One region of the Lactobacillus sp. ESL0791 genome, then DNA from elsewhere that is predicted to be linked to it. Evidence: riboswitches for the same ligand, from Rfam matches in the RefSeq annotation. Region 1 holds a riboswitch; the other holds the start of a gene.
What was found. A riboswitch is a leader RNA that binds a small molecule or an ion and turns the genes downstream of it on or off. The one in region 1 is predicted to bind thiamine pyrophosphate.
Positions count from the first base shown of each region.

Region 1 (4,214 bases):
TCTTCTTTAGAAACCCGTAAATTTTCTAATGCAAAAATTATTTCTTCACGCGGCGTCCGCATCGTAAACTGTTCGCCAGCATTTTGAAACATCATCGCGTGTGTTAGACCACCAACATCGATCTTGCCGCTAACCTTCCCGGCGTATTTGGGGTAAAGTCCTGCTAGCAATTTTAAAAAGGTCGATTTGCCGCAGCCGGTCGGCCCAATTAAAAGGGAAAACTTGCCGCTGGGGATGCTGAGGGTCAGGTTGTCTAAAATGTTAGTTTTGTCATCATACGAAAAAGTTAAGTTCTTACTAGTTATTACTGCCATTTTCTTTACCAAATAAAAAACCGTCAAGGGCTGCTTGACGGCGTAGAAGTTCAATCATTTTTCCCTTCGTTTGGCATTGCCCAAAATCAGGTTCAATGGGTATCTCTCAGCCGTATCAGCACCCCGCTATGTTGCCTTAATTCTACATGAAACATTTTAGTTTGTCTATTTATGAAGAAAGCGTACGCATCGCCTAATTTGTAATATAATAAGGAAAATAGAATTGACGAAAAATAGGGAGATGGCCCAAACCGATGACAAATCTGAACCAATATCTGACAAGCGTTTTAAAGGCAAGTAATGATGTCAATGAGCTGCGCCTGCTCGCTGGAACGCGAGCCTTTGACTGGTTCAGCGTCTACCTTGAAAATCATAACGCTGGGATTCATCGGTATCGTGCTAATACTGCCACCCTTTTCTATCAGGTGCAGGGGACTGCTAATATTAAGGTAAATGGCAAAATTCTCACTTTAGGGGCGGGCAATTTGCTGCTGTTTAATCCGCGCCAAGAATATGAGGTGGTTAAGCAACCGGCGGCAACAATTTTAGCCAAAATAAAGTTTAAGCCCAGTTTTAATTATCAGAGTTTTTTGGAAAATTTAGTTTATCAAAGTGCACGCGAAGATGAAATTATTGCCAAACTGCTGACCAAGTTAAATCAGGATGGCTTGTTGCTGTTTAAAAATACGCAGGTTTCACAGCCATCCCAATTAATGCAGAAACTGCTTAACGATTATTTGAATGACGAAGTGTTTGTTCGCAGCTTGATTGTTGCCGAAGTTACGACTGTGGTGATTCTTTCGTTGCAGGAACAGAGCCTGCTTAGTTCAATTGCTCTCAGCCATAATAAATTTGCCGGAACTGCCCTTGATCACTATCTTGATGTGCATTTTAGAGACGTGACGCTGACGCAGGCGGCTAATTATTTTGCGCTTAATCCTAACTATTTTTCCAATCTGGTTAAGCAGAAAACGGGAAAAAGTTTTGTCGAACACGTTGATGAACGCCGGATGCAGGAAGCACGCAATCTATTGGCTCAGCCCAATATTTCTTTGAAGGAAATTATCAGCCGGGTAGGATATTCAAGCAAATCGTTTTTTTATAAAAAATTCAATGAATACTACCACCAAACTCCGGCAGAGATGCGGCGAGAACTGTTTCGTCAGGCTAATATTAATTTGAAGTAAAATTTTTGCATTGCTAGTGTTACATTTACAAAAAATAATTTTTTACAGAGTAAAGTTCGAAAGTTATCTGTATGAGATAGCAGGTCAGCTTAATGTTAATATACTTAATAGCAAAATTACTAAGAATTCACTTTATAAAAATATTTGTTTTTTAACTGTTGGTGATGATAAGATCAATATTAGTTATTCTGATGTTAAGAAGGAAGTTTTGCTTGGTTTTCTTCACAATCATGTTATACTTGTAAATGAAAAGAGGTCCGGCAATATAAAAGCCGCAACCTCTTTAGCAGCCGCTTAAAAGGCGGTGGCAATTATATTAGACTGAAAAGGCCGTCCTATAACTCGCCAAAGTTATAAAGTGGGACGGTCTTTTCATGTCTACTTCTTGTTGTGCTTGTCGAACAAAACGACAAGGGCTATAAGCAACGTGCCAAAATCCAGCATTAAGCTGATGGCCTGGTAAACAGACAAGCAGGGGACTCTTTCTAAACAGATTTCGTGCCATAAGCATCTCTTCCTTTCTAGAAAACAGCCACCGCCCTCTAAACTTCTGCAAGTTAATTATAGCGAAAAAGTCTCACTATTTGCAATGACAGAAAGTAACTGTGTAAAGGAATTACTATCAATAACTTGATATATAGTTACTGTTTGCAAGCAGTTTTAACAAACTGTTTCTGTATTTTAGTCAAAAGAGTAAATACCGCTATCAAAGAAATCGCTTATTTTGTTGTTGACAGTTGATAAATAATTTGTTATACCTACTTTAGTTAAATATTTAAAGTTCGTCTGGGGTGTCATAATTGACTGAGATTATACCCATCGAACCTGATGTAGTTTGTACTACCGAAGGAAGAGCGACTGTTAATTGATTTTAATTTCGGGCTATCCTTTAACTAAGGATAGCCTATTTTAGTTAAAAGATAAAAACGTAATAGCCTCTTTCTTCAGTAAGCGAAGAAGGGGGTTATTTTTTGGTTACTGTTAATGGTAAGCAGGAAAAAAATTTGGCTGGCAAATCAGTTGCTGCTTTTTTATCTGACCGCAAAGCACCGATTGATAATTTGGTTGTTGAACTCAATGGCAAAATTGTTCACCGAGCTAGTTTTGACCAAGTTTTTTTGCGTGAAAATGATAAGGTTGAGGTAATTTCCTTTGTTGGTGGTGGTTAGGCGATGAAGAAAATAACAGAAATTACGCTGCAGGGAATCCCGCTTGAAGATGTGTATGCGGAGATGAAAGACAGAAACGTTGCAGGGTCAACGGCCAAGCTCGCGCAAGCTCATGTTGTGATTGCAGGTTGCGGCGGTTTGGGCACCAATATTGCACTTGCATTAACCCGTATTGGTGTCGGGCATTTGACATTGATTGATTTTGATACGGTTGAATTAAGCAACCTCAATCGTCAACAGTTTAAGTTTAGCCAGGTGGGGATGCCCAAAGTAGCGGCAATGAAGCAAAATTTGCAGGAAGTCAATCCGTTTGTGGATGTCATGGCAGTGCAGGAAAAAATTATGCAGGATAATGTACAGCGGCTGTTTGAAAATGCCGATATTATCTGTGAGGCCTTTGACGATCCCGCAGCTAAGGCGATGCTTTTAGAAACTGCCCAGACAATTTTTCCGCATAAACCCCTAGTAATGGGCTCGGGTATGGCTGGAATCCACAGCGCCAATGCGATTAAAACAAGCAAAATTGCTCCCAACGTTTATTTAGCTGGTGATCGGGTATCGTTAGGTAGTGAGGGGTTGATGGCTCCGCGCGTCATGATTTGTGCGGGACATGAAGCCAATGTGATTGTGCAGCTGCTTTTAGGTGTAGCTGAACTTTAATAATTTTAAAAAGAATTTGGAGAAAAAATTATGACAGATGAGAAAAAAGAAGATTTATTGACAATTGCCGGACATACTTTTTCGTCCCGTTTTATTTTAGGTTCGGGAAAGTATTCTTATGATTTAATCGACGCCGCCGTTAAACATGCTAAGGCACAGATTATCACAATGGCCCTGCGGCGGACCAGCACAGCTAAAGAAAATATTTTAAATTATATTCCTAAAGGTGTGACGATTCTGCCGAATACCTCGGGATCAACAAACGCCGAAGAAGCAATTCGGACTGCCAGGCTGGCCCGAGAATTAAGCGGCAGCGATTTTATCAAGCTGGAAGTCGTTCCCGATAAAAAATATTTGCTGCCGGACAACGCTGAAACGGTCAAGGCAACAAAAGTTTTGGCTGGAGAAGGCTTTATTGTTATGCCGTATATTTTACCAGACCTAAATACCGCTCACCAGTTAGTAGCTGCGGGAGCAGCAACTGTTATGCCGCTTGCTGCTCCGATTGGAACCAACAAAGGCTTGGCAACCAAAGAACTGATTCAAATTTTGATTGATGAAATTGACGTGCCGATTATCGTCGATGCCGGAATTGGTCGTCCGAGCCAGGCTGCTGAAGCAATGGAGATGGGGGCTGATGCAATCATGGCTAATACATCAATGGCCACCGCCAAAAATATTCCGCTGATGGCTGAGGCATTTCGTTTAGCAGTTGAAGGTGGCCGGAAAGCTTATCTTGCCGGCCCGGGGCGGGTAATCGAACATGGCGCCGTTGCTTCATCACCGTTAACCGGCGTCAGCAAGTAATAATGATCCAAGAACAAAATACCGTTGCCGATTTGTTTCAACAGATTACCAATTTTCCTAGTACCAAGTCAGGGCAA
Region 1 is NZ_JAQTHU010000001.1:123,238-127,451, forward strand. It holds gene PT285_RS00635 (ATP-binding cassette domain-containing protein) at 1-314, opposite strand, end outside; TPP riboswitch at 358-450, opposite strand; gene PT285_RS00640 (AraC family transcriptional regulator) at 569-1,501, shown strand; gene PT285_RS11395 (hypothetical protein) at 1,880-1,945, opposite strand; TPP riboswitch at 2,279-2,371, shown strand; gene thiS (sulfur carrier protein ThiS) at 2,473-2,670, shown strand; gene thiF (sulfur carrier protein ThiS adenylyltransferase ThiF) at 2,674-3,330, shown strand; gene PT285_RS00660 (thiazole synthase) at 3,361-4,137, shown strand; gene PT285_RS00665 (M20 family metallo-hydrolase) at 4,140-4,214, shown strand, end outside.

Region 2 (4,214 bases), 1.4 Mb from region 1:
TCAACAAAGGCACCTTGATGGTCACTGTCAGCACCGGTAAACGCACCCTTAGTGTAGCCAAACAGGCTGCTCGTCAGCAATTCGGGATTATCGGCATATTGGGCACAATTAATCGTAACAAACGGCGCTGAATGAGAAACTAACTTATGCGTACGGCAAAAACGATTAATCAAACTCACCAAATAACTTTTACCGGTTCCGCTCTCACCCGTGATCAACAGCGGCAACCCGCCGTTAGGGTATAAAATTGCTGCTCGGACGCGTTCAATACTTTCTTTTAAGCTGGGATTAATTTTAGTAAAAGTTTTTAAAATATCTTCCCGTTCATTTTGCTGCTGCACCTGCGCAGTTGACTGATAGACATTTTGCGGCAGTCGATAATTTACTTTTTCAAATTCTGCTTTATGGAAAAAATACACCGGCCGGGAATCAATCTTGACTAATTTTTGTTCGTTCGCAAGCTGGTTTAAATACACGCTGACGGTATTACGCTTTGCCTTTAATCTTTTAGCAATCCCACTGGCAGTATATTCCTCACCAAGATTTGCTAAATCAATTGTTTTAGTTTGCGTTTTAAGATAATTGAGAATTTCATTTTTGAGCATTGCAAGCCTCCGCTGCTATCAATCGCTTTCACCACTAATTCTAACGCTAAGTACTATCTTTTAATAAAATAATTGCAAAATTCGTTAACTTTTTCGCCTCTTAAAGCTAATCATTTGTAAAATTTTTTCAATTCTCCCGAAAAAATGTCAAACTGCTTTTATAAGCTATTGGTATTCTATGCAAACTAAAGTAAAATATTAATTGAGTTAAGTGGAGGGGAAGCTGAAATGGTAAAACTTAAGAAGCCAGTTGTCATCGGCATTGCCGGCGGCTCCGGCAGCGGCAAAACCACGATTGCGCATAAAGTGGCCGAGCAGATGAACGCCAACGAACACATCATGATTATGACCCAAGATGCGTACTACAAAGACAACACAGGAATTTCAATGGCAGAACGCATGAAGATTAACTACGATCATCCCGATGCTTTTGACGTTCCCTACTTAACTAAGCAGCTCAACCAGCTTTTACATTATCAGGCAATTGAGCGACCGATTTATGATTTTAAGGCGCATACCAGAAGCAAGCAGACAGAACATATCGAACCTGCCGATATCATCATACTGGAAGGAATTCTGGTCCTGTTTAACAAGAAAATTCGTGACCTGATGGACATCAAGGTTTACGTCGACACCGACGACGATATTCGCTTCATCCGCCGGCTGGAACGCGACATGAACGAGCGCGGACGCTCGCTTGATTCCGTAATTACGCAATACATGGCAACAGTCAAGCCAATGTATAACCAGTTCATCGAACCGACCAAACGTTATGCTGATATTATTATCCCCGAGGGCGGTAAAAACAATGTGGCGATTGACATGCTGACCACCAAAATGCATTCCATCTTAAATCAAAAAGAACAATAGACATTAAAAAAACTGCGGCAGCTGCCGCAGTTTTTTAGTGTAATCTAAGAAATACTCTTCGTTAAGCAATTTTAGGTTTTAAAGTTTTATCAAACAGATTTGTAATTAATTTGACTAAGACACCGTCAAACAATATTGCCGAAATCATGTTGGTGATAAACATGGTTATCTGAACGGTGACGGAAAATGCATACCAGCTGTACATGATGTACGACGAGATAAAAATGCCTAGGCCGGCAAAAAGTGCCCCGGTGAGCACGCTTGCCCACGAAAATTTCTGGTAACGTTCTTTTTTCGGGAAAAAGCCAATTTCGTTGGTTGCTCCCTGAATCAAGCCGGAAATGATTGTTTGCGCGCCCCATTGGCCGCCGATTGCCATTTCAACAATTGATGACAGCACCTCACCAACGGTACCCGAACCGACCGTGGGCACAAAATACATTGCTAGCGGCGCAGCCATCAGCCACAAGCCGGAGAAAACAGTGTCCGTCACTGGAGCAAAACCAGTTGGAACCAGCAATAATTTTATCCAGTTATACGCGCCGTTAAAACCGTAAGTATAAATAATACCCATGATAATTCCAATCAGTGCCACCAAGATAATTGATTTAACATTCCACCTTGAAGATCTCGTAAACATAAAAAACTCCTTCTAATTTTATCAATTAATAAATCAGAAGGAGTTAAATAAATACCATTAAAACACTTCCCTAGCGCAGGTATTGTCCCGTTCAGGTTCCAAGGGTATTGTCTCAGCTTTGGTATTGCACCCCTAGTGATCTATTTTTTATAAATTCAATTTATTATACCACAGTTATCACGGCAGCTTAAAAAAGTTTTAGCCTTTGACCGGTGCCAGCTTTTTCAGCCCTGGCAGACTCATCATTACGATAAAACTGATGATGTAAAGGGCTGACAAGAAACCCATGACCACCGTCAAATTATAGTGATCCATCAGAATGCCAATAACCACCGATGAAAAACCGCCGATTGCCCGGCCGATATTCACGATAATATTATTAGCACTGGACCTGATTTCCGTTGGGTAAAGGCGGCTGATGACCGCACCGTAGCCGCCGAACATTCCGTTGGAAAAGAAACCGACAACTGCCCCAATCAGAAGCAGGGTCACCATGTTAGTTGCCAGGCTCAAAGTATAAACCATGATGGCGGAACCGATTAGGAAGATGCCAAAAGCCCGCCGCGGACCAAAGTAATCAAAGATTGAACCAAAGGTCATCATGCCGATGCTCATCCCAACAATTGTGGCAATCATCCATAAGCTGGAATTGGCAACGTTTAAGTGCAACTGTTTTTGCACAATCGTCGGCAGCCAGTTCATCAAGCCAAAGTAACCGGCAATTTGCACCGTCATCATCAGCATCAGACCAAGACTTTGGAAGGTTAATTTCGGTGTAGCGAACATCTTCTTAGCAACATTAGACAGCAGTGAACCTTTTTCTTCAGAACGCGCAGTCAAAAATTGCGCACTTTCGTGCAGGTGCTTTCTGATAAAGATTGTCAAAACAACCGGTACAATGCCCACCAAAAAGAGCATATGCCAGCCGGCAGTCGGAATCACCCAGGCCGCAATCAGCGCAGCCAAAATCGCACCAACCTGACCGCCGACTGCCGCAATCGAGGTCATTTTCCCAATCTGTTTCTTAGGAAAGCTTTCAGCAATCAAAGCAATACCAACCCCGTATTCACCGCCGGCACCGATACCGGCAAGAAAACGGAGGGCATAAATTAGATAAATATTATTGGCAAAAGCCATGCAGGCCGTTGCCACCGCAAAAATAATTACCGTGTGGCTAAAAGTTTTAACCCGGCCGATTTTATCGCCCAAGATGCCAAAGGCGATACCGCCGACCAGCATTCCCAGGTTGGTAACCGATGAAATCAGACCCGCAGCGCCACCTGACAGGTGCAACTCGGCAATCATCGAACTCATCGCAAACGATAAAAAAAGCACATCCATGTTTTCCAACGCAAAACCTGATGAAGTTGACGCAATGGTCCACTTCTGGTCGTTAGTTAGTACATGATTGTGCTGCTTAGTAGTATCCATATTCAATTCCTCCAAAACGAATGCTCTCTGTCATTCAATTATTTCTTCGAAACTATATTTTACTCGTTTTTTAAATTTTTACAAATATTATTTATATTTAGTTAAATTTACTGAAGCCGGCAAGTCGTTCCGTGGTCATGTCACGAATAATAGCCGTTGCTAGCTTAACCGCATTTCTGAAGTCTTCGTATGCAGTAAAGCAATACGGTGAATGTTCATAACGAACAGGAATGCCAATGACGACGGTTGGTGCCCCGTTTTCATAATACATGGCCGCACCGTCCTGGCCGCCGCCGGTTCTAACGGACCGTGTGTAAGGAATCTTATTTTGGTCGGCCAAGTCACAGACATACTGCTCAAATTTCGGATTCGGCAAAAATGACGTATCCATGTCGCGGATCATTGGTCCCCGCTTTAGGCCTGTCTGGGACAGCCAGGCAGGTGTAAAGGTATCATCCGCTGGACAAGATTCAAGGACAATTCCCAGATCAGGCTTAATCTTTCTCGTGGTCACATAAGCACCGCGCAGGCCGACCTCCTCCTGGCTGGAAAGCGCGCCAACCACGTTAAAATTGGTTTCTTCGCCTTTTAGTTCATCTAAAATAGCGACCATAGCGCCGGCACCAAAGCGGTCATCGAAATCCTTGCCAAAGAAGAGACCATTTTTA
Region 2 is NZ_JAQTHU010000001.1:1,528,430-1,532,643, forward strand. It holds gene PT285_RS07475 (sigma 54-interacting transcriptional regulator) at 1-605, opposite strand, end outside; gene udk (uridine kinase) at 834-1,475, shown strand; gene PT285_RS07485 (ECF transporter S component) at 1,537-2,115, opposite strand; TPP riboswitch at 2,166-2,259, opposite strand; gene PT285_RS07490 (MFS transporter) at 2,314-3,546, opposite strand; gene PT285_RS07495 (M42 family metallopeptidase) at 3,644-4,214, opposite strand, start outside.
Region 2: it holds a riboswitch for thiamine pyrophosphate, as region 1 does, so the genes downstream of both, PT285_RS07485 (ECF transporter S component) here and thiS (sulfur carrier protein ThiS) in region 1, are expected to answer to the same signal.